DNA from 3 places in the Pseudoalteromonas sp. P1-13-1a genome. Region 1 is predicted to be linked to each of the others. Evidence: predicted binding sites of a transcription regulator. Region 1 holds the regulator's gene; each other region holds the start of a gene.
The links. Region 1 encodes FliA, which starts transcription of late flagellar genes. Its sites were predicted from a motif close to CTAAAGNTNNNNNNNNNNNNGCCGATA; they were not measured.

Region 2: the regulator FliA is predicted to act here: its motif matches at 3,220-3,246, upstream of pomA (flagellar motor protein PomA).
Region 3: the regulator FliA is predicted to act here: its motif matches at 8,770-8,796, upstream of AN391_RS18645 (DUF5610 domain-containing protein).

What each region holds. Positions count from the first base shown of each region.
Region 1 covers NZ_LKDV01000022.1:24,126-34,908, reverse strand. The annotation lists gene AN391_RS13805 (chemotaxis protein CheW) at 1-237, opposite strand, end outside; gene AN391_RS13800 (ParA family protein) at 241-1,011, opposite strand; gene AN391_RS13795 (flagellar motor protein MotB) at 1,024-1,989, opposite strand; gene AN391_RS13790 (flagellar motor protein) at 1,995-2,759, opposite strand; gene AN391_RS13785 (chemotaxis response regulator protein-glutamate methylesterase) at 2,752-3,897, opposite strand; gene AN391_RS13780 (chemotaxis protein CheA) at 3,949-6,177, opposite strand; gene AN391_RS13775 (protein phosphatase CheZ) at 6,193-6,960, opposite strand; gene cheY (chemotaxis response regulator CheY) at 6,976-7,359, opposite strand; gene AN391_RS13765 (RNA polymerase sigma factor FliA) at 7,401-8,111, opposite strand; gene AN391_RS13760 (MinD/ParA family protein) at 8,138-8,998, opposite strand; gene flhF (flagellar biosynthesis protein FlhF) at 8,991-10,466, opposite strand; gene flhA (flagellar biosynthesis protein FlhA) at 10,489-10,783, opposite strand, start outside.
Region 2 covers NZ_LKDV01000013.1:98,207-108,989, reverse strand. The annotation lists gene AN391_RS10325 (DNA topoisomerase III) at 1-711, opposite strand, end outside; gene AN391_RS10320 (hypothetical protein) at 757-1,272, opposite strand; gene AN391_RS10315 (flagellar motor protein MotB) at 1,477-2,397, opposite strand; gene pomA (flagellar motor protein PomA) at 2,400-3,167, opposite strand; gene AN391_RS10305 (exodeoxyribonuclease VII small subunit) at 3,483-3,725, shown strand; gene ispA ((2E,6E)-farnesyl diphosphate synthase) at 3,728-4,615, shown strand; gene dxs (1-deoxy-D-xylulose-5-phosphate synthase) at 4,718-6,580, shown strand; gene AN391_RS10290 (ligand-binding sensor domain-containing diguanylate cyclase) at 6,711-9,797, opposite strand; gene AN391_RS10285 (phosphatidylglycerophosphatase A) at 9,835-10,320, opposite strand; gene thiL (thiamine-phosphate kinase) at 10,317-10,783, opposite strand, start outside.
Region 3 covers NZ_LKDV01000045.1:14,433-25,215, forward strand. The annotation lists gene gspL (type II secretion system protein GspL) at 1-1,011, shown strand, start outside; gene gspM (type II secretion system protein GspM) at 1,008-1,481, shown strand; gene AN391_RS18600 (type II secretion system protein N) at 1,485-2,243, shown strand; gene AN391_RS18605 (UPF0149 family protein) at 2,262-2,849, shown strand; gene AN391_RS18610 (hypothetical protein) at 2,880-3,086, opposite strand; gene AN391_RS18615 (hypothetical protein) at 3,086-3,445, opposite strand; gene ccoG (cytochrome c oxidase accessory protein CcoG) at 3,734-5,164, shown strand; gene AN391_RS18625 (serine/threonine protein kinase) at 5,211-6,185, shown strand; gene AN391_RS18630 (thiol:disulfide interchange protein DsbA/DsbL) at 6,216-6,839, shown strand; gene AN391_RS18635 (thiol:disulfide interchange protein DsbA/DsbL) at 6,858-7,496, shown strand; gene trmA (tRNA (uridine(54)-C5)-methyltransferase TrmA) at 7,563-8,660, opposite strand; gene AN391_RS18645 (DUF5610 domain-containing protein) at 8,826-9,965, shown strand; gene murI (glutamate racemase) at 10,031-10,783, shown strand, end outside.

The DNA of each region.
Region 1 (10,783 bases):
CGAAATAGTGGCGTCAGCCTCGCTATTACTCTCTTTTACTTGCTCAGAATAAAGCTGCTCGGTTACTTTTAATTGCGCTTTGGGCTTTAAAAGTACTTCGTCGTTTTGTAAGGCACTAGGTACTTGCTCAAGTAGCTTTGCTACAGGCTCAAGGTTTTCCTCAGGTTCGTCTTCGCATAATAGCGCCCCTAAGTATTGAGTCATTACTTTTTCATTAGCAAATAATTGCTTACTCATTCATTAACCTTGTCCAATTAAATAATCTAATAACGCTTTATAAGCGTAAACCCCACGTGAACGTGGGCAAAACTCTATGGGCACCTTTTGTGCAAGGCTTGCATCTCTAAACTTTGTATCAACGGGGATCACCCCTGGCCATACTTTATCTTTATATGTATTTTGCAACGTTTTGTAGGCTTCAAGCGACGCTTTAGTGCGCTTATCATACATAGTAGGGATTATAGTATATTGGTACTGTTTCGCTTGAGAGCTTTGCATTAATTCCATAGTGCGCATCATTCTATCAAGCCCTTTGAGCGCCAAAAACTCAGTTTGCACAGGCACTAAAATACGTTCGCTGGCGGCTAATGCGTTCACCATTAAAACACCTAAAACGGGCGGGCAATCAAGCAGCGCATAATCGTAATGTTCACTAATTTTTGCAAGTGTTTTTTTTAAAATTAAGCCCATTCCCGTTTTATTGCCCATGCTTCTATCGAGGGTTGCTATAGCCATCGTCGCGGGCAATATATCCAGGTTTTCCATGGTAGAGGGGCACAATGCTTGAAGTATTTCTTCACTTTGCATTGAGGTGCCGCGAGCAAAAATATCGTACACACTGACTTCTAAATCTTCAGAATCAATACCAAAATAGTACGTTAGTGAGGCGTGAGGGTCGGTATCAATGAGTAATACGCGTTTACCTTGCAAGGCCAAAATACCAGCAAGACTGACAGCCGTTGTGGTTTTACCTACACCGCCCTTTTGATTTGCTACTGTCCAAATCTTCACATTAAGTCCTAATTACTGTTCATTGCGCGTGGTGATTCTGATGCCACCATGAGGTAAACGAATTATTTTAATAGAGTTATCATCAGAGGGAAGTTCGACCTCTGGCTCAGGCGCAGCTTGTTGCACTTGCTCATCAGGCTCAGCTTCATTTTCGGTGGTTTGTTGTACTAAGCCATACTTAGAAAGCGCAATAACAACTTTACGATTCTCTGCTCGACCCGCTGCGGTGTCGTTATCGGCAAAAGGTGAGTATTGCCCATACCCCTCGATTGCCATTCTAGCTGGGTTAATTCCTAACGCTTCTAATTCAACTAAAATAGAGGTCGCCCGTGCAACTGACAACTCCCAGTTAGAGCGAAACATTTCATTGCGAATACTTTCGTTATCTGTGTAACCTCTTACCCTTATGTAGTTATCTACTGGGGCAATAATATCTTTTACAATTTTTACGACTTGTTTTGCTCGCGCGTGGGCCACAGAGCTACCACTTGAGAAGAGCATTCCTGAACTTAGCTCAATAATAAGCCAATCTTGGTTGAGCTCTAAACTTGCTTCTCCATCACGAATTTCATCAATAAGTGCTGAATGTAATTTAGTTAACAGACTATCGAGTGGTTTACCTAAATGTTTTTGTTTTATATTGCTGGTATCACTATGTCCATCTAGCAGCTCTGGGCCAGACTCCTGTTTTTGAATGCTCTCACCGTACAATAACTCTTGCTCTGGGGTAACACGGTCAGTAAGTAGCCCTTCACCAGTAACGCCCTCACCTTGTTGCGATTGCTGCCTTGCTGATTTGTCAAAAACCTGTTCTAGGGAGTCTGAGAGGATTTGAAAACTTTCTTCTTTATTTATGGCAATGGCATACATAACCACAAAAAAGGCAAACATAATGGTCATATAATCAGCATAAGAGACTAACCAACGTTCTGTATGTTGATTTTTTTCAGCTGATTGACGTAAGCGCCGGCGTAACATAAAAGTTACTCTACCACGACATTGGGGCGCTCTGTGCGATAAGCTTCAAGCTTTAATTCTATGTTTATAGGACTTTCGCCAAGGCTTATAGCAATCACCCCTTCGGCCATCATTTCATGGTAAAGCATTTTTTGATCTACTCGCTGCTTAAGCTTATTGGCCATAGGTAAAAATAATAAGTTAGCTAAACCCACCCCATATATTGTTGCAATAAATGCGGTGGCGACCCCTGCACCTAGCTTTTGAGGGTCGGTAATAAATGACATTGCTTGAATAAGGCCAAGTACAGCCCCTAAAATACCTATAGTTGGGCTATATCCGCCCATGGCTTCGTACACTTTACTTGCTTCAAGTAAGCGGTCTCGTTCAAGCATTAAATCTATTTCTAATGTGTCGCGTAACTTTTGCTCCGAACACCCATCTACTAGTAAACTAAGCCCTTTTGCTGCATAAGGATCTGGGTGACTAAGTGCCTCTTTTTCAAGCGCTAAGTACCCTTCCTGACGAGCTTTATGCGACCACGTTTTAATTTGCTCTATGGCTTGCTCAATATTGTACTGGGGTGAAAAAAACACCCAATGGCTCATGCTTAGCGTTTTTTTAAAGGTGCTTATGGCCGTTTGCAACATAACAGCCCCTAAGGTGCCGCCAAGTACAATAATAAGTGCAGGGCCATTAAATAACGCCGTGACAACGCCCCCCTCTAAAGAGTAACCAATCGCTATAGCGCTCAGCGCAATGATTAACCCTAAAACAGAGAGCTTATCCACAACCAGTCTCTCTTTTTATTCTTGCTGCTACGTCGTTTAACGCTAAATGCTCAGAGGCAAGCCCAGCGTTGGCAATAGCTTGAGGCATACCGTATACAACACAGCTTTTTTCATCTTGCGCCCAAATTGTTGCGCCAGATTGCTTAAGCATTCGCGCGCCATCACGTCCATCAGCGCCCATGCCGGTTAAAACAATAGCAAGTACATCTCCTTGGTAGCTTTTGGCAACACTTGCAAAAGTCACATCAACGCTTGGTTTGTAGCTTATACGTTCACTATTATCTTCAAATACACGCAACGTTTTGTTACCACTTCGCCCCTCTACCATCATTTGCTGTCCACCTGGGGCTAAGTAGGCTGTGCCGGCTTCTAGCCTGTCACCTTGTTGCGCTTCTTTAACGCGTATTTTGCAAAGGCTATTTAAACGTGCCGCAAACGCAGGCGTAAATGCCGCCGGCATGTGCTGAATTAACAAAATAGGGTGTGCAAAGTTAGCAGGTAATTGGGTTAATATAGTTTGTAAAGCAACTGGCCCGCCAGTTGAAGTGCCAATAGCCACTATTTGATAGTGTTTACCGCTGGCACGCGTGGGCATACTGGATGTAGTTGTTGTCTGCACTGGGGCAGCACGTTGAAAGCTTCTATCAGGTTGTTTAAGCGATGAGCTTGTTGTGGCAAGTTTGCTTGCAGATGGAGCAGTAGTCTTACTTGATGTTAATGGCCTAACAGGGCGCGGTGCACGCCTGCGACCAATTTCCTTCACTTTAGCTTGCAATAACTTAATTGCATCTTCGTTATTTCGTGCAATGTCTTCAAACTTTTTCGGTAAAAAGTCCATAGCTCCGGCATCAAGTGCATCTAAAGTTGCGGTTGCACCGTCGCGAGTTAATGAAGAAAACATAAGTATTGGCGTTGGGTTACTCGCCATAATTTCTTTTACTGCGCTAATACCATCAAGCACAGGCATTTCTACATCCATGGTGATCATATCTGGACGTAACTGCGCTGTTTTTTCTACGGCTTCTCTACCGTTAACAGCAAAACCTATTACTTCAATACCGCTGTCTTGTTCAAGAATTTCGCTTACTCGACGGCGAAAAAAACTGGAATCGTCAACAACTAAAACTTTTACGGCCATTGCGCTCTCTTATTAAATTTATGTGTAGGCATACACAGGTATGCCTACATTTTATCCTGCGTAATGCTTAAGCATATTAGGTACATCCAGAATCAGCGCAATACCACCGTCAGATGTAATTGTTGCACCAGCCATTCCTGGCGTACCTTGTAATAACGCATCAAGAGGCTTAATAACAACTTCTTCTTGGCCAATTAATGAATCAACCACAAAGCCAACTTGCTGAGTACCTATTTGTACAATTACCACATGACCTTGCGCTTTTCGCTGAGAACAATCAGCACCTTTAACTAGCCAATGCTCTAAGTAAAATAGCGGTATCGCTTTTTTACGAACAATAATTGTAAGCTGACCATCTACCACATTGGTTTTGGTTAAATCTAAGTGGAATATTTCACTCACACCAGCAAGTGGTAACGCAAACGTTTGCTCACCAACAATAACCATCAGCGTAGGTAAAATAGCCAGTGTTAATGGTACTTTTATCTCTAAAATAGTCCCTACGCCCAACTCTGACTGTATACTCACAGAGCCATTAAGCTGCGTAATTTTAGTTTTTACTACATCCATGCCTACGCCACGGCCAGAAATATCAGATATCTCTTCTTTGGTCGAAAAGCCTGGTGCAAATATTAAGTTATACGCTTCTGTATCTGATAAGCGACTTGCCTGATCATGGTCAATAACGCCTTTACTGATCGCTATTTTTTTCAGTTTTTCCGCATCCATACCTGCACCATCATCTTTAATGGTTAACAAAATATGGTCGCCTTCTTGCGAAGCCGATAATGTAACGTTACCAGTTCTAGGCTTACCCGCAGCTTCACGCGCTGCTGGCATTTCAATACCGTGGTCAACTGAGTTTCGTACTAAATGCACCAACGGATCGGCCAGTGCCTCAACTAAGTTTTTATCTAAATCGGTTTCTTCACCTACAAGCTGTAAATCAATTTCTTTATTTAAGCTACGGGCTAAGTCACGTACTACGCGAGGGAATCGGCCAAACACTTTTTTGATAGGCTGCATTCGCGTTTGCATTACTGCACCTTGAATATCAGCAGTGACCACATCAAGATTTGATATCGCCTTACCCATCGCTTCACTGTCTGTATTGGTCGCTAAACTGACCAACCTATTTCGTACTAATACCAACTCGCCAACCATATTCATTATTTGATCTAAACGCTTTGTATCAACACGTACTGTGGTTTCAGCAGGTGGAGGCGTAGCTTTTTTAGGTGCAGCGCTACTCGCTGGTTTTTCAGCCACTTTAGGTGTAGGCGCAGCGGCTTTAGCCGCCGGAGCTTGTTTTGCTGCAGGTGCTGGCGTAGGCTTTTCTGGCGTAGGTTTTGCTGGCGTTTGTGCTACAGGTGCAGCCTTAGGTGGCTGCGGTGCAGGTGTGTCAGCTTCTTTTGATTCTGGTGCGGCGCCTTTACCGTGCAGTTCATCAAGCAGTGCTTCAAATTCATCATCGCTGATTTCATCATCACCGCTATCATTTGCAACAGCCGCCGGTGGTGCTGTGTGTTTTACTTCTGGCTCACTGCTTGAGGTATCTCCTGCAACAGGACCAAAACTACCTACACCGTGTAATTCATCTAATAAACTGTCAAATTCATCATCGGTAATATCTGAACTTGAATCTGGCTCTGCACTTGCACTTGGTTGCGACACCGGGCTTTGGCCTTTGCCGTGTAACTCATCGAGTAAGCTTTCAAATTCATCTTCTGTAATTTCATCAATTTGCGTGCTATCTGCTGAAGGGCTTGAACCTGCCGCATCAAATAGTTCATCAAATGCAAATGGGTCTTCATCATCTGTTGCGCTAACGGGAGCAGCGGGTTCTTGTTCAACAACGTCGGGGGCTGTTTCAGTAAGCTCGTCATCCGTAGGCGGTTGACCAAGTTTGTGAAGGGTTTCTAATAATTGAGGGTCTGCTGGGTCTGGCTGTTCGCGGTTTTGAATAGTGGCAAACATTTCATTAATGGTATCTAGTGCTTGTAAAATCACATCCATTAATTCTGAATTAACAGTTCTAACCCCTTGGCGTAAAAGATCAAATACGTTTTCAGCACCATGACAGGCATCAACAAGCTCAGTCATAGCTAAAAAGCCTGCCCCCCCTTTTACGGTATGAAAGCCCCTAAAAATAGCATTTAGTAACTCAGTATCTTCTGGGTTATTTTCTAGCTCAACTAACTGTTCAGATAAAAGCTCTAGGATTTCTCCAGCCTCTACAAGAAAGTCTTGTAAAATATCTTCATCGACTTCAAAGCTCATGCAGTTACTCTCCTCTTAGAAGCCCAAACTTGATAATAGGTCATCGACCTCGTCTTGGTCAGATACAACATCATTTCGCGACTCTTTATCAATAATAGGGCCTTCAGGACCTGCTAATGTTTGTGCGGCAACCAGTTCTTCTGTTTCTTGTTGTTCTTTACTTTCAACAATGCTGTCATCTTGTGCAGCAAATGCTGTTAAAAGGTGGATTAAACTTTCTTCTACTTCTCTGACTAATTCAATTACACGGCGGATAACCTGGCCTGTTAAATCTTGAAAATCCTGCGCCATTAGTACATTGGTCATTAAAGTTTGCAACTCATCAGTTTTATGATGAGAGCTGTTCATAAACTTGTCGATGCTGTGGCATAAGGTTTTAAACTCGCCCAGCTCTATTTCGCGGTTCATAAGCCTATCCCAAGTAGGCTTAATATGTGCAATTTCATCTGCTAGCTGCTGCGCAATAGGAAGGCTTGCTTCGACCGCATCCATTGTCTTATTAGCTGCATTTTCTGTCATTTCCATGACATAGTTTAAGCGCTTTTTCGCATCCGGTATTGCATCAGTGGTTAAATCGGTTAAACGCGTATCAAGTTCAAAGCTTTTAAGGGCTTCGTGTAATTGGCGTGTTAACTTACCTACTTCAGCAAAAAGCTGCGATTGCTCTTGAGAGGCAGTATCTAAAATTAATTGGTCAGCTTTATCTTGCTCACCATTTTCTAAAAAAACGACGAGCTGACGAGCTTGTTCTAAAGTAATTTGAGGCGCAGCTGGTGCTGACATAAGCCTCTCCTCTCATTAACCTAAGCGTTCAAACACTTTTTCTAATTTAGTTTTCAAAGTACCAGCAGTAAATGGCTTAACAATATAGCCATTAACACCTGCTTGCGCTGCCGCTATTATTTGTTCTTTTTTAGCTTCTGCCGTCACCATTAAAACCGGAATATGTTTTAATTTTTCGTCAGCTCTAATGGCTCTTAGCAAGTCAATACCCTGCATGCCTGGCATGTTCCAATCGGTTACAACAAAGTCAAAAACCTGATTTTGCAACATAGGTAATGCTGTAGAACCATCGTCAGCTTCTTGAACATTCGTGAACCCTAGGTCACGCAACAGATTTTTTATAATACGTCTCATTGTAGAGAAATCATCAACAACAAGAATTTTCATGTTTTTATCCAAAACATCCTCCGGTGAGGTCTTAACCTATAATTTACTTACTACTAGTTTATCCAGTCATTGATTTTTGCTTTGAGCTTAATCATCGCCTGACCATGTATCTGACTTACACGCGATTCACTTACATCGAGTATATGCCCAATTTCTTTTAAATTCATTTCATCGTTGTAATACAAAGAAAGCACCATTGCATCTCGCTCTGGTAAAGACTTTATTGCCTCTAACAATGAATTATTAAACCGTTCATTTTTAACATTATTAAATGGTTTGTCTAGCGCTAAATCTTGACCTGCAGGGCTAATAACATCTTCATCTACCCCTAGGTCTTCTATACCAAGCACTTTACTGGAATTAACATCATTTAAAATATGATGGTATTCTTCTAGCGAAATATCAAGTTTTTCAGCTACTTCAGTATCTTTTGGTTCTCTATTTAAGCTATTTTCTAATTCTGTGATAGTTTCGGCTACTAATCGGCTTTTACGGTGCACCGAACGTGGTGCCCAATCCCCTCTGCGCATTTCATCAAGCATAGCGCCGCGAATGCGAATACCAGCAAACGTTTCAAAGCTTGCCCCTTTACTGGCATCAAAATTTTTTGAGGCCTCAATAAGGCCTATCATTCCTGATTGAATTAAATCATCGAGCTGAACGCTAGGAGGAAGACGAGCTATCAAATGACACGCCACTTTTTTGACAAGCGACGCGTGCTTTTCAACAATCACATTTAAATTTTGTGTTGATTGATATCCCATAGCTCTTTTCACCGATGTTGTCATAATCAGCCGTTTACTAGCTTCTCAATGAAAAACTCTAAATGTCCTGAAGGTTGATTAGGTATAGGCCATTTTACTGCTTTTGTCGCTAATGTTTTAAACGCGACTGCTGCTGGTGAGTTAGGGAAAAGATCGACAATTACTTTTTGTTTACGCGTAGATTTACGCATATTTTCATCATATGGAATAGTCGCAACAAGCTCCATAGACACATCTAAAAAGCGGTCTGTTACTTTAGAGAGCTTTGCAAAAAGCTCTTGGCCCTCGCGCATACTGCGCACCATGTTTGCAACAATTTTAAATTTATAAACGCCATGCTCGCGGCTAAGTACTTTAATAAGCGCGTAGGCATCAGTAATAGAGGTCGGCTCATCACACACCACCACCATGACATCTTGCGCTGCACGAGAAAAACTCAGCACCATGTCAGAAATACCAGCGGCGGTATCTACAATTAAAATATCAAATTCTGTATTAAGCTCACTAAAGGCACGAATTAACCCAGCATGCTCAGATGGGGTTAGCTCCACCATACTTTGCGAGCCGGATGTAGCAGGCACGATTTTAATACCGCCTGGGCCTTCAACTAAAATCTCGTCAAGTTCGCACTCGCCTGAAAGGACATGAGATAAGTTTTTTTCAACACGTAGTCCTAGCATTACATCACAATTAGCTAGGCCTAAATCGGCATCTAATACTAATACACGATTACCCTGCTGCCCTAAAGCAATAGCAGTATTTAAAGAGACGTTGGTTTTACCCACCCCTCCTTTACCGCCAGTGACAGCGATAACTTTTACGCCGTTGTTGTTGTTTTGACTCATTTTGCGCAGGCCGCTTGCTTGATCTAATACTGTGTTAATCATACATCCCTACTGTGCTTGGCGCCACTGCTTGGTGCCTTGAATGTTGTGCTTTTGCTCTTTTTAAATACAATTGCTCAGCTTTTTTTACTAGTTTTTCAGCATTTGCAACGCGAATATCTTCTGGTACACGCTGACCATTAGTAAGATACCCTATTGGAAGACGATTTTGAATCGCTATACTAATAATCTCACCTAAACTTAATGATTCATCTAACTTAGTGAAAATACAACCGCTTAGCTGAACCTTTTTAAAATGTCTTACGGTTTCTTGCAGTACATTTATTTGTGCTGTGGCACTTAATACTAAATAACTACGTATATCTACTCGCTGGTTGCGCATTAACGTATTTAATTGCTCTGTAAGGCGTAAATCACGTTGGCTCATACCCGCTGTATCAATTAATACTAGACGCTTATTGCGTAAATGATATAAAACTTCGGCTAATTCATTGGCATCTTTTACTTGTTTAACACCACAACCAATAATACGACCATACGTTGCAAGCTGCTCATACGCACCAATTCTGTATGTATCAGTGGTGATTAGGGCAACTTTGTCGGCGCCATACTTTTGTGCGCCTAATGCGGCAAGTTTAGCAACTGTGGTTGTTTTACCTACACCAGTAGGCCCAACAAGGGCATACACACCCCCTTGGCGAAGAATTTCGTTATTGGTGGTTTGCATTTGATCTTCAACCATTTGCAATAATGCTTTCCAACCTTGCTGACGCGATACGTCATCTGGGATAAAACACGCCATTTGCTCTGCAACGTCTTTATCTATTCCCATGCCAACTAAACGGTCAATCATGCATGCACGTGTAGGGTCGCGACGTGCCATATCTTGCTGCATTAAACCCGATACTTGGTGTTCTAATAACTGGCGAATTGCGTTCATTTCATCACGCATCGCGCTCATTTGGGCGCTTTCGTTGTTATTAGCTTGACTACGCGGTGCAACCGGCGCATCTAAATCGTCAAAGTCTTGATCTAAGTCATCAAAGCCTAGGCTGTCTGCTTGGGTTTGCATGCGTTTTGGCGCTTCATTTTCGCGAGCAAACATATTTGTCGTACGTGGCTGTGCTGGCTCTTGGTAATGCTCAGACGTATCAATACCTGATTGCGAAAACATAGAGGCTAGCTCAGGAGAGCGAGGGCGTGGCGACTGACGCTCTAATAAAGCTTGTAAGCTATCAGCTACTTTTGCTTGTGGCTCAGGTTGCGCACGCTTAGGCTCTGGCTTTACAAAGTTATGAGTAGGCTGTTGCACGGCTCTTTGCGGAGCAGGCGCTGCCTGTGGTTGTGCTGCGGCTTTAGGGGCTGCTTTGTCGTAATCTACTGCGGCAACAATTTCTACACCATTAGCGAGTTTTTTGTTCGACATAATAACGGCATCAACACCTAGCTCATCTTTAACTTCTTTCAGTGCGGTGCGCATATCTTTGGCAAAAAAACGTTTAATCTTCATGGTTCAACCCCTGTTAAAATCTTTATTGTTGGCCTACTGAGCTGACAATCTTAATCTGTCTTTCATCTGGTACCTCTTGATAAGACATCACCCTTAAACCCGGTATGGTGTACTTAACAAAACGAGATAACACAGTGCGTAACATTCCTGACGTTAGCAATATTGAAGGTTCTCCGGCCATTTCTTGATTCTGATGCGCTTCGTTTAATGATGTTTGAAGTCGCTCAGCAAGGCTTGGTTCTATTCCGGCACCTTCGTCGCCTGCATTTTGCAATGACTGATGCAACATCTGTTCCAACTCAGGCGCCAAGGTTATG
Region 2 (10,783 bases), on a different contig from region 1:
CACAAAGCTTTGCTGCTCAGGAGTTATTAAATGCGCCAACACGTCATAAAATGGTTTTGACACAAAGTTAGCTATTTCGTTATCCCGATTAACCACTAAACCTAAAATTGGGGTTTGTACGCGACCCACCGACAACACATTGCCAAAGCCAGCTTTTTGCCCCGCCAGCGTATAAGCACGCGTAAGGTTCATACCAAATAGCCAATCTGCGCGTGAACGCGCAAGCGCCGACACACTAAGCGGAATAAATTCACGGTTTGAACGCATGTGGTTGAGTGCTTTTTTTACCGCCGCTAGATTTAAATCACTTATTAGCAAACGCTGAATACTTTGCTTTTTGGTTTTACTTATTTTGGCTTGCTCTATGACTTCATCCACCAACAATTGGCCTTCCCTATCGGGATCGCCCGCATGCACCAGCACTGATGCCTGTTTAATTAGCTTTTTTAAAATAGTTAATTGCTTACGTGTTTTCGTTTTTGCTTTGAGCTGCCACTGCTCCGGCACTATGGGAAGGTGTTCAAATTGCCACTTTTTAAAACGCGCATCATAATCATCAGGTTCAGCTTGCTCTAACAAGTGCCCGATACACCACGAGACACAGTCGCCATTAGCCACTTCTATATAGCCATCGTGTTTTTTATGTGGTTTAGGCAGTGCATCAGCAATAGCTCTGCCAAGTGATGGCTTTTCTGCGATATAGAGTTTCATGGGAGCTGCTCATTAACTGTTTATATAAACAGTAGTTTAGCACAGCTATTTTAAGGGTGGGGAGTTTTTATATTTACTATTAATCGGGTATTCTTTATTTTTAACTAAAATATAAATAAGAGGGAGATAGCACACTACAACAGTAGAAATATTAATGAGTGGCAAAAGCGTTTTATACATTAAAGTGCTATAAGATAAATCCCATAAATGGCGATCTACAACTCTAAATAGCTGTAATATAGGCGCCATAATAACCACAAGCTGACCTAATACAGATTGCCATAAGTAAACTTTATCTTTTAAACCTAGGTAAGCAATGAGTGCCATCCAAGCAATATCATTAAAAGCCCAAACAACGTATCTGTATATGTTTATACCTTTATCCAACGCTTTTAAAGGCTCATATATAAAAGCGCCGAATAAGAAAAAAGCACTCGTGATACATACAAACCTGAGTGCTAAATAATCTTTTCTTAGATAGAAAATAAAAATAGCAGGGAGTAAAAATAAAACCCAACTTAGCTCAAGAAAAGAATGTAACTCACTTAACCATATTGGCATTGTTATTCATTAGTCTTATCTTCGTCACCACCAGAACCATTTCCCGGCATATCGCAATATTTACTGATTGTTTCCACAGGCACTCCATTACATATGTTAAAGAAATGTACTGTAAGCTAAAATAATGAGATTGCCAAGATACTTAAAGGGATAAAGTACCTTAAAAAGAAACTAATTTACTAAAGTTTAACGCTAGGCAATAACCTAACGTACATCAATAGGGTCTGACTCTTTGGCCTTACCTTGTAAAATTGATATTTCAACTCGGCGGTTTCTGCGTCTATCTTCGTTTGAATCGTTTGGAACTAGCGGGCGAGTATCAGCGCGCCCTACTACCATCATGCGGTTTTTATCAAACCCTTGAACAGTTTGTAATTCGCTTGCTACTGCTACCGCGCGTTTTGACGATAAGTCCCAATTATTAATATATAACTCGTTTGAAACCTGAAAATCATCAGTGTGACCCGATACCGTAATTTCACCAGGTACATCCTTTAATAACTCACCAATATCTTGAATTATGGGCTTAAATTTAGGTTGTAAAAAAGCACTGCCAGAGGGAAATGAGCCATTTTCACGGATACGAATAATGATTTGCTGTCCTAAAGATTCAAGCTCGATTGCACCGTCGATAATTTGTTTTTCGAGCTGTTGTGCTATTTTTTTCACTAACTCGTTAGTTTGTTCTTGATCGGCGGCTGAAGTTGCTTGCTCTGAAGATTGCTGCTGCGATGTACTACGTGACTCGCCACCACGCTTATCGCCACGTTGCTCTTGTCTACCACCAGCTGAGCTTTCATCACCCGCTTGAAACTCTAACATTTGCTGGGTCATTTCAACGGTTTGTTGCTGAATGGTTTCTATCGGGGTAGGTTCAGGCTTACCTGGGGTAAATTCCATAGCAATAACCGAGGTCCCTTTAGGGATATCTTTTACTTCTATTTTGTTTTGCACACCAAATGCAAACTTCATCGAGCCTGCTATTTGCTTAAATTTAAGTACATCCATTTCTGAAAACGCGAGCAAAAGTACAAAAAAGCACATTAAAAGCGACATTAAGTCAGCAAATGTTCCCATCCAAGCAGGCAGACCTGGGGGTGGGCATTTGCACTCTTGATCAGACATGGTTACTCCTCGGTATCTACTTTGCGCTTAGACTCAGCAAGGTAGTTTTTCAATATACCTTCAATTACTTTCGGGTTTTGGCCATCTTGAATACCTAAAATAGCATCCAGTATTAGACGCTGATTCATGGCCTCTTCGTCTTTACGAAGCTCAAGTTTTACCTGAATAGGAATAGCCACTACATTTGCTAAAAATGCACCATATAAAGTAGTTAATAATGCCACCGCCATTGCGGGGCCAATGGCTTTAGGGTCATCCATGTTAGATAACATAGCAACTAAGCCTATTAACGTTCCTATCATACCCATTGCTGGGGCTATATCGGCAAGTGACTTAAATAAACCGGCGCCCAGTTCGTGACGAGTTGTAGTTAAAGAAATGTCTTTTTGAAGCGTGGCACGAACTACATCAGCATCGTGGCCATCAACGAGCATATCTACACCTTTGCGCATAAAAGGGTTTGGTATTTCGGCTTCTTCGAGGGCTAAAAACCCACCTTTACGGGCCGAATCAGCAAGTTCAACTGCTTTTTCAATCAGCTCTTCTGGCGATTCGATTTTAAACATAAATGCTTTACCAACAACCTTACCTATGCCCAAAAACTGTGACAAGGTAAAGTTTGATAACACAATAAATAGTGAGCCACCAAATACAATTACACTAGAAGGCGCATCGGCAAACATACCCATTTCGCCGCTACTACTCATAAACATGGACATGACAATTAAACCAATTGCGCCAAGGATCCCAATTATGGTTGCTAAATCCACATTTCCTCCAAAGTATTATACTTTGTTATTCAAACTTTTATTATTAACTGCTTATCGGCAAGGTACTGAAATACTTAAGCCATTTTTGAAAAAAGTGTAAAACACTGTGTTTGGCCTAATTTTAGATCAAGATACCCTGCTCGCCTAGCGACTGATTAATTTTATTGTACACAGTAAGCACTAATACGCATCTTATACATGGTAAAAATACGATTTAAACTGATATAACTCAAAAAACAACGATCATCCTTTGACCTAGTTTAGCATTCCCCCTAAAATTGGCTCCTAAATTTATCATGCTGGCTGAAATTAAACATGGCGACTAAAAAACCTGAAAACCTAAGTTTTGAACAAGCACTCGAAGAACTCTCAACCATTGTTGGTGAAATGGAACAAGGTGATTTATCGCTTGAACAGTCGTTAAAGCAATTTGAGCGTGGTATAGCCTTAGCTAACGCCTCAACAGGTAAATTACAACAAGCAGAACAAAAAGTGTCTATTTTGATGGGTAATGACGAAAAAGCAGCGCTTTCTTCCTTTAACAACGATATGGAATAACCGTGAGCATACAAGAAAAAATAGAATGTGCTCAACAAGATGTCGTAAAGACCCTGCAACAGTACTTTGATCAACCCCTTGATACCGCACACACAGTAAAAGAGGCCACGCAGTACGGCTTATTTAACGGTGGTAAGCGTTTACGCCCCTTTTTAGTCTACGCAAGTGGTGAAATGCTCGGAGCTAATAAGCAAGATCTAGACACCCTTGCTGCTGCTATTGAGTGTATTCATAGCTACTCGTTGGTGCACGATGATTTACCCGCTATGGATGATGACGACCTTCGTCGTGGACGCCCAACTTGCCATATAGAGTTTGACGATGCGCATGCAATTTTAGCGGGCGATGCACTACAAACATTAGCCTTTGAGCTAATCTCGGCTCACAAATTTACCTGCAGCGCGGCAACCCAAGTAAAAATGATCAGCGCACTGGCTAAAGCATCAGGGCTTGAAGGTATGGTAGGCGGACAAGGGTTAGATATTGCAGCCACTGATAAAATGATTACAGTACAACAGCTTGAGCGAATTCATAGGTTAAAAACAGGTGCCTTAATCAACTGTGCCATTACATTGGGTGCATTATGTAGCGAAAAAGCAGACAAACAAACCTTAGAAAACTTACGTGTTTTTGGGTATGCTATAGGGCTGGCATTTCAAGTGCACGACGACATTTTAGATGTTGAAGGTGACACATTTATTTTAGGTAAGCCACAAGGCTCTGATTTAGCTGCTAATAAAGCAACTTATCCGGCCCTATTAGGTATGCAAGGCGCCAAGCAAATGGCGCAAAATTTAATAGAGCAAGCACATCAAGCATTAAACAAAATAGATGCTGATACCTCTACTCTAGCGGCGCTGGCAAACTACCTGATTAAACGTGACCATTGAGTGTTACATATACGTATTGCCATTTAGCACTGACATTATTACTCAACAGCGGTAACAACTAATAAGTTAGCACCGGTGTTAGCGAAGGATAAAATAAATACCATGACACTTGATAGTAGCAAGTATCCATTACTTAACTTGGTTGACGAACCAGCCCACTTACGCGATATAGCGCAAGATAAACTCCCTGCGTTTAGCAACGAGTTACGAGACTATTTACTCAACTCTGTTTCGCAAAGTAGCGGCCATTTAGCGTCTGGTTTAGGAACTGTTGAGCTTACCGTTGCTCTACATTATGTGTATAACACACCAGAAGATCGCCTTGTATGGGATGTAGGCCATCAAGCGTACCCGCATAAAATTTTAACGGGCCGACGCGATTTAATGCATACAATTCGTCAAAAAGACGGATTGCATCCATTCCCTTTTCGTGAAGAAAGCCAATACGATACCTTTAGCGTAGGCCATTCAAGTACCTCTATTTCGGCAGCACTTGGTATGTCTATTGCGGCTCAAAAAGAAGGTAAAGGCCGCAAAACTGTTGCCGTTATAGGCGATGGCGCGATTACAGCAGGTATGGCATTTGAAGCCATGAACCACTTAGGCGATGTAAAATCTGACATGTTAATCATTTTAAATGATAACGAAATGTCTATTTCTGAAAACGTCGGTGCGTTAACCAACCACTTTGCGCGTATTTTATCTGGCAGCTTTTACACAAATATTCGCGAAGGCAGTAAAAAGTTACTCTCTGGCGTGCCTCCTGTTAAAGAACTTGCCAGTAAAGTAGAAGAACACCTTAAAGGAATGGTTATTCCAGGTACCTTTTTTGAAGAACTAGGTCTTAATTACATTGGCCCAATTGATGGCCACGATGTAAATATGCTCGTAGATACACTGCGTAATATGCGTAATTTAAAAGGGCCTCAGCTTTTACATATAAAAACCCAAAAAGGTAAAGGCTACAAACCGGCAGAAGCTGATCCTATTGGCTATCACGGTGTGCCAAAGTTCGACCCTAATACATCAAGCTTACCTAAATCTAAACCTGGCGCCGCCACTTTTTCTAAGGTGTTTGGTGATTGGCTGTGTGATATGGCCGAGCAAGATAAAAAGTTAATGGCTATTACGCCGGCAATGCGTGAAGGCTCAGGTATGGTGCGTTTTTCAAAAGAACACCCAGAGCAGTATTTCGATGTTGCTATAGCAGAGCAGCACGCTGTCACATTGGCCGCCGGTTTTGCCTGTGAAGGGTTAAAACCCGTTGTAGCTATTTACTCGAGCTTTTTACAACGTGCGTATGATCAACTTATTCACGATGTTGCACTGCAAAAACTACCTGTGCTTTTTGCTATAGACCGCGCAGGTATTGTGGGCGCCGACGGCGAAACACACCAAGGTGCGTACGACTTAAGCTTCATGCGCTGTATTCCCAATATGGTTATTATGGCCCCAAGTGATACTAACGAGTGCCGCCATATGCTTTATACCGGTTATAAGGCTAATTGCCCTGTAGCAGTTCGCTACCCTCGTGGTAGTGCCGGTACTGCCGATATTCAAAGCGAAATGACGCTACTAGAAATAGGCAAAGCCAATACCATTAAGCAAGGCGCTAAAATTGCTATTTTATCCTTTGGTACTTTGCTTGAAAACGCGCAACTTGCTGCAAGTGAGCTAGGTGCAACGCTAGTTAATATGCGCTTTATTAAGCCACTTGATACAAGTTTATTAGATGAGCTTAGCCAAACTCATGATGTAATAGTAACGCTTGAAGACAACGCTATTTGTGGTGGCGCAGGCTCAGCGGTTAATGAATATTTAGCAGCGCAAAAAGCCAACCTAAAAGTGCTTAACTTAGGTATCCCTGATGAATTTATTAAGCACGGCACACAAGCGCAAATGCACGATGAAATGGGTTTAGGCGAACAAGGCATTTTAAATTCAATAAAATCGTTTATCGCTTAATTAAATAAAAAAAGGAGCTTTTAAGCTCCTTTTTTTACCTAAACATTTTACAGCTTAGCTTTCTCATTACTTCATACGTTAGGTTTAACTATCAATAGCCAACACGCATATAAAAGGTATCGATTTAACTTTATCGCATCCACACTTTAATATCTGCTAAGCCATTACTTTGTAAAATACCCAGCTGCTGATCAACATTCGAATTTTGCTCAAACTCAAACGCATCTAACTGTTTATCAAACGTAATATTTGCGACACCGTCACCACCGCGTTTTTTAACCTGATGAAGCGCTATATCGGCTAAGTTTATCGACGTCTCCCAGCTTATTACTTGCCCACCTAAAAGTGGCAGTGGGTAAAAAGACCACCCCAATGAAGCCGTAATATTGGTTGTTTTACCGTTTGGTAATTGAAACGAATTTAATGCGATTGCTTGGCATAAGTCAGAGGCATAGCTGTCAATCATGTTGCACTTAAAATCGCGCAGCAATAATAAAAACTCATCCCCACTCCAGCGTGCTACATAGTCAGAGCCTTGGGTACGTGAATTAAGTAGTGCTGCCATTTGTTGTAAGCAGCTATCGCCTGCTATTGGGCCATACGCATCGTTTATACGGCTAAAGTTATCAAAGTTGATAATAAGCAGTACAAGTGACTTACCTTGCGCTTGTAAAGACTGCGCATTACGTTGGAAATGCTCAATATCTTTAGGGAGCTGATCAAACAAAAAGCGGCGGCTACGTAGCCCAGTAAGCTCATCTGAGTGACTAACTAGTTTAAGCTGTGAGTTTACTTGGCCTAATTTATCGTTAGCTTGGCGCAGCTCTAATGTACGCTCTGTAACCAGGGCTTCGAGTACTTCTTGCTTACGGCGCTCTTGCGCTCTAAATACCCAAAAAATAAAGTAAAACAGTAAAATAAACCCACTAACAATTAGCAATCTAAAGTAAATAGTTTCGTCAAAGCGCTGCGGTACTACAAATGCATACTCGACAGTTTGCGCTCTGTCCCAATCTTCGCCTTGGCGTTTTGCCTCAAGCTCAAATAAAAATGACCCCGCCGGTAAATTTGTATAAATGGCTTCTCGGCGTGCATTAGCATAGCGCCAATCACTATCTAAGCCACTTAACTTATATCTAAACTCAATACTATTTGGCGCATAATAATCGATGGCGGTGTACTTTAACGTTATGTCGCGCTCATCAGTATCTAGTAAAGGCTTTTCGCCCAATGCTGCGGTAGTTAATGCACGCAGAGGTGTGGTTAGTGTTTCTACTTTAGGCTTTAATACATTTAGGCCAAATAGCTCGGTATTTTTAGGTATTTCTACAATGCCTTGTAAGCTTGGGTACCAAATTGAATAATCGGTCATGGCAACGGCATCGTGTCCTAAACCGTTACAACACTGGCTTGCTTTACCATCGAGCTGCCTATCAAAAGAAGAAATAACCTCTTCCACTTTTAGGCTCGACACCTCTGATTTAAATTGCGCTACTGGCATACGGTAAACACCTTTCATGGTACTTACCCATACACGCTTATAAGTTTCGTCATACTCTAGGCTAAAAATAGAGCCATAGGGTAAGCCGTTGGCTGCATCTAACTGTCGCCAATGCCCTTGTAAGCTTCTGTAAAATAAGCCGTCATTAAGCGAGCCAATTAAAATACCTACACCATCTATGTGTAATACGCTGGTGATGTATGCACTTTCGAGCGAGGTTTGGTCACCTATTTTTTCAATGCCACGGTCAGTAAAGTAATACGCCCCTTTACTGGTCCCGATTACACCAAAGTTTGCTTTATCGAGCACATACGTTATAAATTTACTGCCTAAAAAGGCGTTGTATGCAAAGGGTGTTAACCCGCCATAACTCAGCCTATACAAGCCACGCCCTGTACCTATCCAAAAACCGCCTTTGCTTGATGGACTAATAGCAAATACAGGGTTGTCGCGCAGCGCTCTGCCAGGAAAACTGTATAGTTTATCTTGCTCGTAAAAAAACAGCCCTCGTCCGGTCGCTATATATAAACGCGAGCCATCAAACTGTAAGTCGTGTACTGTTGCACGGCCAAATTGCGCGCTGGGTATTTTATTGACAAAGTTTTTATTTAAATCGAAATAACCAATACCACTTTTATTTGCCACCCATAAATTACCATCGGGCGCTTGGCTGATTGCCATAACGGCCTCAGTCATTTGCGATAAAGCAGAGTGGCGTTCTATACGCCCTTCGTGTGCAAGCCATAAGCCTTCGCTAAAACTTGCAAGCCAAATATTATTTTGGCTATCGCGGTAAATATCGGCAAACCAAATACTTTGATCAAGCTGACTTGGCTCAACCCATTGCCACTCACCCGACTTAGCTCTAAAAAGCAGTCGTCCATACGTAGAAACCCATAAGCCACCATTGGTGTCGCTCATAAATTTATACACAGCTGAGTTATTCGCATTCGGCAGCGGAAAAGGTCTTAGCTCATCATCTAAATCTAAAAAGTAGGCACCCAGTTCAGAGGCTAAATATAAATTACCATTTAAAAAAGACAGATCATGAACAATGGTTTGTGCTAACCGCTCAGGCAATGACACCTTAGCTGTTAACTCCAACCTGAGTTTTGAAAAATCAGAGGCGCTTTTAGTTAAGCGTAGTAAATGACGGTCGTTGACAAGCCAAATTCCCTCTGGAGAAAGCGCCATTTGACTAACCGACCCCACTATTTGGGTGATCACAGTAGCATTTACAATAGGAACGAGTTCGTTCGCTTTATCACGTAAATCAACTTGGTTGCGGTCTACATAATAAAGCCCATTAGCTGCAATCCAAATGCTGCCCTTGGCATCTTCTAATATGTCTCTAACTGGGCCTTTAATATTAAATTCTTGTGCGGCAAGCGTTTGCGGGTTTATGACCACCAAGCCACTTTTAGTGCCCACCCACAGATAGCCATTGCTATCTATGAGCAGTTTATTAATACCATTGCTTGGCAAAAAAGGACTATTTTGTGTGTTGTAATTAGTGAACGTTGTGCCGTCAAAGCGGCTAAGGCCAAATTGCGTTCCGACCCACATATAGCCTTGCTGATCTTGCACAACACTTTTTAGCGATTGCGAAGGCAAGCCATCTTTAATATTCCATTGCTTAACAACGTAATCAGTAATAGAAGCCCAACTTGGCATGGCACACAACATAAGTACACATACCAGTAAAAATCGCATCATTTCGCTGCCACCTAGTTAAACAAATAAAACACAAAAATTAAAAGGGTAGTAAACCTGCTTTTATTAACGCTTGCAAACAAATAAGCGAAAAAATACCGGCAAGTACATCATCTGCCATTATACCCACGCCACCGTCCATTCGCTTATCGAGCGTTTTGATCGGGCCAGGTTTGGCAATATCAAAAAATCTAAATAATAAAAAGCCTACAAGTAGGGTTTGCCAACTAAGCGCTGCACCTATCATCGTAATGTAATAACCCGCAACTTCATCCCACACTATGGCTGGATGGTCGTGCACACCTAAATCATCGGCGGTTTTGCCACACGCCCAAATACCAAAAATACTAATAACCACGGCAAACACGATTTGTAGCCAAAGCGGAAAATACATGGTCATAAAAATAAATGGTAAAGCAGCAAATGTACCAAAGGTGCCTGGCGCAACAGGCGCAAGGCCAGTGCCAAACCCTAGGCCAAATAACTGGTGCGGGCGCTTTAAATTAAACTGTTTTTTGCTAGTCAAACCTGCTCCTTGGCAAAGTGCTCAAAGCCCTGTTGCTCAAAATTAAATTTTTCACCGTGGTGTAAAAGCTCAATGTGCCCTTCGCCACTTTTTATTTGCCCTATGCACGTTGCTTCTACGCCGTATTGACGTAATTTAAGCTCCAACATGCTTTTATTATCTTCAGAGACAGTAAAAAGTAATTCATAGTCATCGCCATAGCCTAAAATATACGGCAATTGCGCCTCAAAGCTCAGGCTTGAACGCATAGCGTCTGAGGTTGGGATGTTTTCAATATTTATACTGGCGCTGACTTGTGACATATCAAGTATGTGGCTTAAATCCGCCATAAGGCCATCAGACACATCAATAGCTGATGAAGCAAGGCCACGTAATACTTGCCCTGCAGCCACCCGTGGAGTGGGGTAATCAAAGCGGCTATTTATGTACTTTAAGTGCTCGGGCTCAATACTTAGGCCACGCT
Region 3 (10,783 bases), on a different contig from region 1:
GTGGCGTTGCCAACTAAATGGAATCGTAAGTTAGAGCAAGCGTTGCCATACATGCTTGAAGAAGATATTGCGTGCGATATAGACGAGCTATTTGTCGCAATTGGCGAGCCCACCATGATTAATGAGCAGCATGCAATTAAAGTTGCCCTAACTGACCGCGCGTGGTTTGAGGCTTGGCTTGCTTTATTTTCAGAGCATAATTTGGCGGTATACACCATTTTACCAGATGCCCTGCTACTACCTACCAGCGAGGATGATACATTAACCGCCATAGAGCTTAATGATCAGTGGTTATTTAAAAGAGGCGATTGGCAAATTAGTGCTGTTGAAAATAGCTGGCTAAGGGATTACTTAAGTGCGCTTGGTGAGCCGAGCGTAAAGCACTACAGTCCAGCTAATCAGTTTCCTGAAAGTATTAACCTCATTGCGCAAACAAGCGACTACGATTTACCATTGGCCTTATTTGCCAAACAACTTACCAGCGTTAAATTTAATTTACGCCAAGGTATGTACCAGCTTAAAAAGAAAAGTGCACTGTGGTGGGGTTATTGGCGGGGCGCAGCCATTATCACCGGTGTTGCTTTATTTGCTACCATTGCCATAAAGTTGGTTGAACTAAATCAACTTAACTCGCGTGTTGAGCTTGCTAAAGCCCAGGTAGTGGATAGATACCAAAAAGCTTTTCCCGGAACTAAAGTACGCCCTAACTTAATTAAAAGCCAAATCAGGGGCGCGCTTAAAACCATTAATGGCGAAAGTGAAGCCGGGTTTTTAGATTTGACCAGCGAATTAGTTGGCGTGTTTTCGCAAGTAAGCGAATTTACGCCAGAAACCCTACGTTACGATAAACGCCGTAATGAGCTGCGAATACGCGCACGCGCAAAAGATTTTCAAACGTTTGGTAAAGTAAAAAGTATACTGGAGCAACAAGGATTAACGGTTGAACAAGGGTCGTTAAATAACGATGGCGACTTTGTAGTAGGCGAAATAAAACTGCGAGGTGCAGTATGAAAAAGCAAATAATGCAATACTGGCACTCATTAAAAGAGCAAGAGCAGCAATTGATTATGGTTGCTGGTGGTATATTTGTTGTTTTTGTTTTAGTAATGGGCATTTTTAGACCTTTAAATAACGCCATAGATAAAGCCAAAAAGTCGTATGTCACTCAACAAGAGCTGCTCGTATGGGTTGATCAAAGCATAGTAAAGTTAAAAGCGGCGGGTAACACGCAGGCAATTAGCAATCAAAACATTAGCCAAGTGGTTAATTCAACGCGTAGTCGCTACCGTATTACTATTAGTAAAATGCAGCCTAACGATAACTCGTTACGTTTAACGCTTGATTCGGTAGAGTTTAATCAATTAATAGAATGGTTAGATGAACTGGTTAATCAGCATGGCTTAAGAGTAGAGAACCTGGATTTAAGCAAAGATGATAAATCAGGGTTTGTACGTGTAAGCCGCTTAGTACTAGAGAAGTAATGAATGAAAAAAATAATAATATTATCAGTGGTATTTTTTATTAGCTTTATTGTGTTTTGCATAATGAAATTACCAGCGGCCATTGCGTTAGACCTAGCTAAGCCGTACCTACCAAAGCAGCTTGAAATAGGCCAAACCGTAGGGACTGTGTGGCAAGGTCAAATGATGCAGGTGCGCTATCAAGACGAACAGCTAAATAATGTTCGCTGGGATATTGCTGGCTTGCAGTTACTTACTGGCAATTTAAATGCTAACTTAAAATTTGGTAACCCGCGTGAGCGTAGCGATATTTCGGGCTATGCTGATGTGAATTACGGACTATTTAATAATGTGGTTACCGTTACCGATGGTATAATTCGCTCGACCGTAGAGCGTGCCATGCAACGTATTACATTACCTATACCGGCTACCGCCAAAGGTCGTGTTATTTTAGAGCTGAATGAGTACACCTCAGGTGTGCCTTATTGTGAGTCATTAAAAGGCGAGATTGCCAGCCCAAATATTGATGTTAAAGGCTTTAATGGCTGGTTTAATATTGGGCCACTGAGTGGCATGTTAAGCTGTAAGTCGGGCGATATAGCCATTTTGGTCGACCCAGAAAACACCTTAGGCCTTGAAGCCGACGCAACACTTAAAGCTAACTTTGACTTTAAAGTAGCAGGCTATGTTAAACCTGATGCCAGCTTACCCAAAGATGTGCACGACGCGGTTAAGTTTTTAGGCCGCCCTGATGCACAGGGCCGCTACCCACTTAATTTTTAATGTAACAAAAGAGATTTAATGCAATTACCACAGTTTAACGAACAACACGCACAGCAATTAAGTGCATTTTTGAGTACACAACCTCAGGCTATGTCATTAACACAAAGCCAAGGCTATCTATTTGGGGTTATTTGCTCGCCAAGCCCATTAGAAGTTCACCAGTGGTTAGCGCATATTGTGCCTAATACGGCTAACGATTTAGACGAAGAAATACTGTTTTTATTTATGGCGTTGTACCATCAAATTAGTGAGCAAGTATTTGAAACCGGTTACAAGTTACCCGCTGATTTTGACCTTGAGTATACCCAAGCCTGGAGTGAAGGTTTTTTACGTGCTACTCAAGAATACGCACAACCTCTATTAACAGCTCCTGCGTTAGAGCCTCAGTACAAAGAAGCACTAGAGAGTGCGCTAAGTACGCTTAGCTTTTTTGCTGTTGATGAGCAAACAAGAGTGCAAATTGCGCAGCAAAACAACATGACACTCGAAGCCTTATATCAGTATCAGTACGAATCAATGGGCGACTTTGCATTAGGTTTTGCCGAGCTAATTGAGGTGGTGGCCATAAACAGTGGGCTGATTACAGATGAAGGGTGGGAAGAGTAGCCTTTAGGTATTAAACGGCGCTTAGGATAATTAAGCGCCAAGTTCTAAAATAATATCAGTGCAGCCTTTTTTACACTTAACAACGCCTTTACCCGGTTCATTGGTGGCTAAATCGAGTGTTAACACCTCGCCGCACTGCTCACAGTATAAGGTTTTTCCTTGCGATAGCTTTTTAAGTATTGTGCGCTGTTTCTGAAAAGAGTCACTCGCTTTTTTGTTTAGCTGCGAAAAATCCACTACTTAGCTCTCTTTTGTTCTAATGCATCCGATACAATTTTACACACTGTATTTAAACGCTCTTCGTAAAAATATAAATTTAAGTCGCGCTCGCGGCAATAACGTAAATGAAATAACTGCACTGAATCATCAGTGGTAAAGGTTTTTTCAATATATTCGTTCTCAGACTCAGATAGTTTTAATGCACTGCTAATACGGTTTTTAGCCATATTGGCTGCAGGGCTACGGTTTATTTTGCTCGCATCACTTAAAAAAACCACACCTTCACCTAATAGCTTTTCGCGGGGCTCTTTAACTAATGGGTGATCAATAGTAAAAAACGCAAGGATCAAAATGACCAATATAATAAATTTTTTCATAAATGCGTAAACCTTGATCTTAATGGGGTAATTTTAGCAAGCAGTGTAATAAACTGCATTTTAAAAGCAAGTAACTGAGATGAATAAATTATTAGCAATCTATACCTGTAATTTTAGCCAGCATTGTTATAATAGCCAACAGCAGTTAGATATTTCTGAAATATCTGAAAGTATTCAAACAGCTGATTATTTAAACTAATCACACTTACCATTAACGAACTACAGTTACAGTATAGAATACGCACATATTGCTACGTTTTTATTTCCAAGCGGCGTTGAGGAACTTCGATGGACAAGCAAATTAAAGTAAAGAATATACCTGCAGAGGTTAAAATCCAACAACCGGATTTAAGCCGTCAAGACGACAGGTTTAACCCACGTAACCGAATTTATGTTCGCGCAGTAAAAGGGCTTCATCAGTTACTTAGACAGCGTATAGGCTTTTTAGGCATGCTTGCTTTTATGCTTTTGCCCTGGATAAATTTTAATGGCCAGCAAGCTGTGTTATTTGATTTAGTAGGTCAAAAGTACAATATTTTTGGGCTAACGCTGTGGCCGCAAGACTTCACTATATTAGCCTTTATATTTATGTTGGCCGCGTTTGCACTCTTTTTGGTTACTACCTTTTATGGAAGAGTATGGTGTGGCTATACCTGCCCGCAAACGGTATGGACCTTTATATTTATTTGGTTTGAAGAAAAGTTTGAAGGCACAGCGAATCAGCGTAAAAAGCTAGATCAACGCCCGATGGACTTTGATAAGTTTTGGCGAAAAACAGCAAAGCACACCAGTTGGGTTTTATTTGCCTTATATACGGCGATTTCGTTTGTCGGATACTTTACGCCTATCCGTGAATTACTCCCTGACTTTGTTACTTTTAATGTAGGTGGCTACGCGCTGGTAAGTATTATTTTCTTTGCTGCGTGTACCTACGCTAACGCAGGGTGGATGCGCGAAATTATGTGTTTACACATTTGCCCCTATTCGCGTTTTCAATCGGCTATGTTTGATAAAGACACTTACACCGTAACGTACGATGAAAAACGCGGCGAAAGCCGAGGCCCACGTTCGCGTAAAATTGCCCACGAAGATTTAGAAATGGGCGACTGTATAGACTGTAACTTATGTGTGCAGGTGTGCCCTACAGGGATAGATATCCGTAATGGTTTGCAAGCCGAGTGTATTAACTGTGGTGCATGTATTGATGCCTGCGATGGTGTAATGGATAAAATGAATTATCCGCGTGGTCTTATTTCTTATACTACAGAGCGTAATCTCGAAACACCTGAAAATAAAACCAACCCACTGCGAGCTAAAATCATAGGTTACACGGTCATACTGGTGGTGCTTACCAGTGCGCTGGTGGCTAACATTGCATTTAGAAAGCCTATGGACTTTGACATAATACGAGACCGTAACCAATTGTATCGTGTTGACTTTAATGGCTTGGTAGAAAACACCTATACATTAAAAGTAATCAACAAGGCGCAGTACGAGCAAACCTTTAATATTGATGTTCAAGGCCTTGAAAACTTTAAGTACATTGGCAAACAAACATTTACAGTGCAAGCTGGGCAATCGCATAATGTGCCACTGTCACTTGTGATGGACCCGTATGATTTAAAAGCGCCAATGACGGAGTTTAACTTTGTACTTTCACCGGTTAATGACCCCGATGAAAGCATATCGCAACCGAGTAACTTTTTTAAAGCGCGATAAAATACTAACAAAAGCGGGGTAACCCGCTTTTTACATTAAGAAGCCCATGAGTAAATTTAGTTTTGAAGATTTAACGCCCGACTTAATTCTCGATGCAATAGAAAGCGTTGGTGTATATGCAGAGTCAGGTTTATTAGCACTTAATAGCTACGAAAACAGAGTCTACCAATTTAAGGCGGAAGATGGCCTGCGCTACGTTGTTAAGTTTTACCGACCTGAGCGCTGGAGCAAAGCGCAAATACAAGAAGAGCATGACTTTGCATACGAGCTTGCCGAGGCTGAAGTATCCGTTGTTGCACCCATTAAGCACAACGGAGAAAGCTTATTTGAGCACCAAGGTTATGTATTTGTGTTATTTCCAAGCGTAGGCGGGCGGCAGTTTGAGGTGGATAACTTAGATCAGCTTGATGTAATGGGTCGTTTAATTGGCCGTATGCATCAAGTAGCTAAAAGCAAAGCATTTAAACACAGACCCACGTTTAGCTGCGAAGAATATTTGCATACAGCTAAAGTTCATCTGCAAAAAAGTAATTTGGTACCTATGGGGATCAGCACGGCTTTTTACACCATATTGGACTTGGTTATTGAGCAAGCGCAAGCTCAGTATAAAAATGTGCAAACGATACGCTTACATGGTGATTGCCACGCAGGTAATATTTTATGGGCAGGCGAAGCACTTATGTTTGTTGATTTAGATGACGCTCGCCAAGGGCCGGCCATTCAAGATTTATGGATGATGCTCAGTGGCGATCGTCAAACACAGCTGTTACAGTTAGACACCCTTGTAAATGCGTATGAAGAGTTTTGTGATTTTGACCACACTCAACTCAAATTAATTGAACCGCTTCGTGCAATGCGTATTATTCATTATATGGGTTGGGTAGCCAAGCGATGGAGCGATCCGGCGTTCGTACGGAACTTTTCATGGTTTGCTGAAGACAAATACTGGGAGCAACAAATTTTAGCGCTCAAAGAGCAACTTGCCGCATTGCAAGAAGCCCCGCTGAAGTTATTGCCATAAAATTTTATTTAAAAAGTACACGAGATACCAATGCTTAAAAAATTGAAACTGAGCCTATTAATTTTATGCTTACCATTTGCAGCCTTTGCTGCACAGTTTGAAGCCGATAACCAATATACTGTTATTGATGTAGAAAAAAGCGCAGAGCCGCAAGTAACCGAATTTTTCTCGTTTTACTGTCCGCATTGTTTTAAATTTGAGCCTGTTGCAAAGGCAATTGAAAAAAGCCTACCTGCGGGCACTGAATTTATAAAAAACCACGTTAATTTTTTAGGTGGCGTATCACCACAGGCACAAAGCAACTTAAGCTACGCCTACTTAATCGCTAAAAAGCACGGTCAAGCACAAAGTATCAGCGACCAAATTTTTAAAAGTATTCATGTACAGCGTGCACCGTTAACGCAAATGAAAGACGTTAAAAAATTACTTGAAGTTAACGGTATCGATAGTGCAACGTTTGATCAGGACATTGCCAGCATGCCAATTATTTCAGCTGAGCGTGCAATGCAAGACAAACAAAATAAATATTCAAAACTAGGTGCGCTAACTGGTGTGCCTACCTTTATCGTAAACGATAAATATAAAATAAACATTAACACCATTAATAACCAGCAAGAACTGAATGAGTTAGTTGCGTTTTTATTGACACTTTAATCTCGGAGAACAATAACAATGATCAAATTAGTTAAAGCAGGTTTACTTGCATTACTACTGCCTATGGCTGCTAGCAGTGTAGCTGCCACTTATGAAGAAGGCGTACATTACGATGTGGTTGCAGAGCGTGCCACTAAAAAGCCAGAGGTAAAAGAGTTTTTCTCATTTTATTGCCCTGCTTGTAATAACATGGAAGCATTAATTGGGGAGTTTAAGCCAAAGCTAGACAAAGACGTTAAATTTAAAAAGAGCCATGTTGATTTTGTCGGTGTTCGCGATCCAGAAAACCAACAAATGATGAGCCAAGCGTTAGCCACCGCGGAAGTACTTCCACAAAAAGATAAAATTGTTGCGGCTATTTTTAATCATATCCACACTAAGCGCGCTAAATTTAACGAGCTTGCAGATGTAAAAGATGTGTTTGTAGCGCAGGGCGTTGATGGCGATAAGTTTGATAAACTATACAAAAGCTTCTCGGTACGTACATTAAGCTCTAAAATGAAACGTGACCAAAATTACTTTAAAGAAAAAGGCGCGCTACGTGGCGTACCAACCTTTATCGTAAATGGTAAATACAAATTAAACCTAGGCCGTGAGTCTGGTATTACCGCGCCAGAAGATATTAGTAAATTAATTAACTATTTAGCGAACAAATAAGATTTGCTAAAACAAAAAAAGCTCCTGAGGGAGCTTTTTTTATGGAAGTGATTTAAATTAAACTCACTATTTTCTTTGTAAGAAAACACCCGATTCTATGTGATGCGTATAAGGGAACTGATCAAATATCGCAAAGCGCTTAACATGATGAGTGCGGGTTAAATGATCTAAATCGCGCTCAAGCGTGTCTGGGTTGCACGATATATAAATAATGTTCTCGTAGTTGGCCACTAAGTCACACGTAAGGGTATCCATACCTGCACGTGGAGGGTCGACTAAAATAGTTTGGCAATCGTAACTTTTTAAATCTATCCCCTCTAAACGCGAAAAGGTACGTTCACCATTCATTGCCTGGGTAAACTCTTCACTCGACATGCGAATTATATCTAAGTTATCTACTTTATTTTTAGCAATGTTGTATTGCGCTGAATGCACAGAAGACTTAGATATTTCAGTCGCTAATACGCGATTAAATGAACCCGCCAATGCAATAGAGAAATTACCATTACCACAGTAAAGCTCCAGTAGGTCATTACTAAGTGGTTTACATAAGTCTTGTGCCCACTCCAGCATTTTTATATTCACTTTAGCGTTAGGTTGCGTAAAGCTATTTTCTACTTGTTGATAAATAAGCTCCTGGCCGTTTACGGTTAAACGCTCAGTAACAAAATCATTGCCTAGTACTTCTTTTTGCTTGCGCGCACGACCGATAAAGTCAATATTGTACTTACTGCTCAGTTTTTCTTTCAGGGCTTTTATTTCAGTTAGCCACTGATCATCGAGTGGTTTGTGATAAAGCAAGCTTACTAAAATCTCGCCACTTAATGATGATAAGTAATCGATTTGAAACAGCTTACGACGTAATACTTCACACGACTTTAAATTATCAATCATCACCTGCATAACTTCACCAACTAATGGCGCGGCAGGGTCAAAGGTGTCGACGCGAATTTTTTCTTTCGTGGCCTGATCAAACATAATATGAAATAGATCATCCCCATCGTGCCATACTCTAAATTCAGCACGTTGGCGGTAGTTAATTGGCTCAGAGCTAAACACCTCTAACGCTTGCACACCAAATCGCTTAAATTGCGACGTAATACGCTGCTCTTTTTCAGTTAGCTGCGTATCGTACTGTGTGGTATCTATTTTAATCACTGCCATTAATGCTACTACCTTATCTATGAGATCTATTTATCGGCGCTATTGTAGGGAGCGAGCAGTATTTGTCTAGTTTTGCTGATAATAAAGTTGCTGTTTTTTTAAACATACACTTTAGTTTTATCACTATTAGCCGATAATGAGCTAAGTTCGTAACGGAGGTGGATCATGAAAATCGGTAATTATGGCTATACGCCAAACAACAACGTAAACAAATTCAATAATAAAGAGGCGCTACAGCAGCCAACAATCCAATCTCCGCAAGAAAGTTCATTACAGCGAGGCAGAGAGCTTGCTGCAAAAGTGCTTGGCGACAAAATGGCAGAGCAGCTAGGTTTACCTGTTGAGCAAAAACAAGCCGATAAACCTTTATTCGATTTTGATGCAATAGTAAAAAATGTACTCGACTTTGTCTCTGGCGCAGTTAATAAAGCCAAAGCCAATGGAGCTGATGACGATAAATTAAAAAATATGTTAGACGATGCGCGCACTGGGGTTCAAACCGGTATAGACGAAGCGGTTGATGAACTGAAAGGCACCGGTGTATTTAACGAAGAAATGCAAGAGGGCATCGATAAGTCAAAAGAAGGCATTTTTGAAGGACTTGATGAGTTTGAGCAAACTCTATTTAATCCACAACCGGCCAGTGTAAGCGTAAGCCAAGCACAATATGTAAGTATGAGCAGCAACGCCGAGTATAAGTTTACAACAGCCGAAGGTGATGAGGTCAGTATTAGCTTTGCAGATGCATATGAGTCGCAAACAGCGAGCGGGTATCAGCAAAGTAATAACAGCGAATCGTTTGCCAGTTCATCGTCGCAATCTCGTGAGCTTTCTTTTTCAATGTCAGTTAATGGTGATTTAAACGAACAAGAGCAAAATGCTATTAATGCCATGATGGAAGAGCTACAAGGAGTAAGTAAAACATTCTTTAGTGGTGACTTAGATGAAGCGTTTGAAAAAGCGCAAGAACTGAGTTTAGGCAGTGAGCAACTTGTTGCATTTTCAATGGATCTTCGCCAAACAAAAACAGTTGCTACCGTTAAAAGTTATGAGCAATATCAGCCAAACCCAACAAAAGAGGTAGCCGATGCGATCGCACCTTTTAATGACGATCTAAAAAATGCATTTGATAAAGCATCGCAACTAGGCCTACAAGATCAGCTTGCCGGTATTATAGAGTGGCTAAACCAAGATCAAGCAGCGGTCGATCAGCTCGTTGATTACACCCAAGCAATGTTTGAAAACCTAAACCAATTGAATTCAGCGGGCGAGTCACTCGACGCACTAAAGTCTGAGCAAAGCTAAACTGCTTTCTTTTATAAAAACCTCATGGCAAACTGCCGTTCTTAGTAAACAGTAGGAACCAAAGTTTGTCAGCCCACATAATGGTATTTGATTCAGGTATAGGTGGCACCACTGTGCTTGAGCATATTCAAAAGCGTATTCCAAATGCACAGTACAGCTACTTTATGGATAATGCATTACTCCCTTATGGCGCGCAAACTCAGCAAACTATTATAGGCCGCTTATGCTCACTCATTTATTTTATTGAGCAAAATGCGCTTGGTGTCGATCTTATTGTTATAGCTTGCAATACAGCTTCTACATCAGCCTTAAGTGAAGTACGCAAAATTACATCAATACCTATAGTCGGCGTAGTGCCGGCAATAAAACCTGCTGCTGAAGAAACCCGCACAAAGCACATCGGCTTATTAGCAACCCCTGCCACAGTGGCAAGCCACTATACTCATACACTAATAAAAGAGCATGCCAGTAAGGTAACAGTGAGTTTATATAGCAGTGTTGAGCTGGTGGCATTGGCAGAGCAGCTATTTTTTTCTCAAAAACTAGATACATTCAAACTACATAAAGAGCTTACGCGTTTGCGCATTAACTCAGATATAGATTTACTTGTACTAGGTTGCACACATTTTCCAATCCTTAGCAACGCTCTACAAGCGCACTTTAATAACTCAGTGCAATTACTCGATTCAGGCGCAGCCATTGCCAGCAGAGTAAACTATCTATTAGAGCAGCATAACTTTGGAAATAAATTTGCAGACAAAAAAAAGCCGCTGCAATATTATGCAACGGCTGATGTTTTGAGTAATAAGCTAGCTATA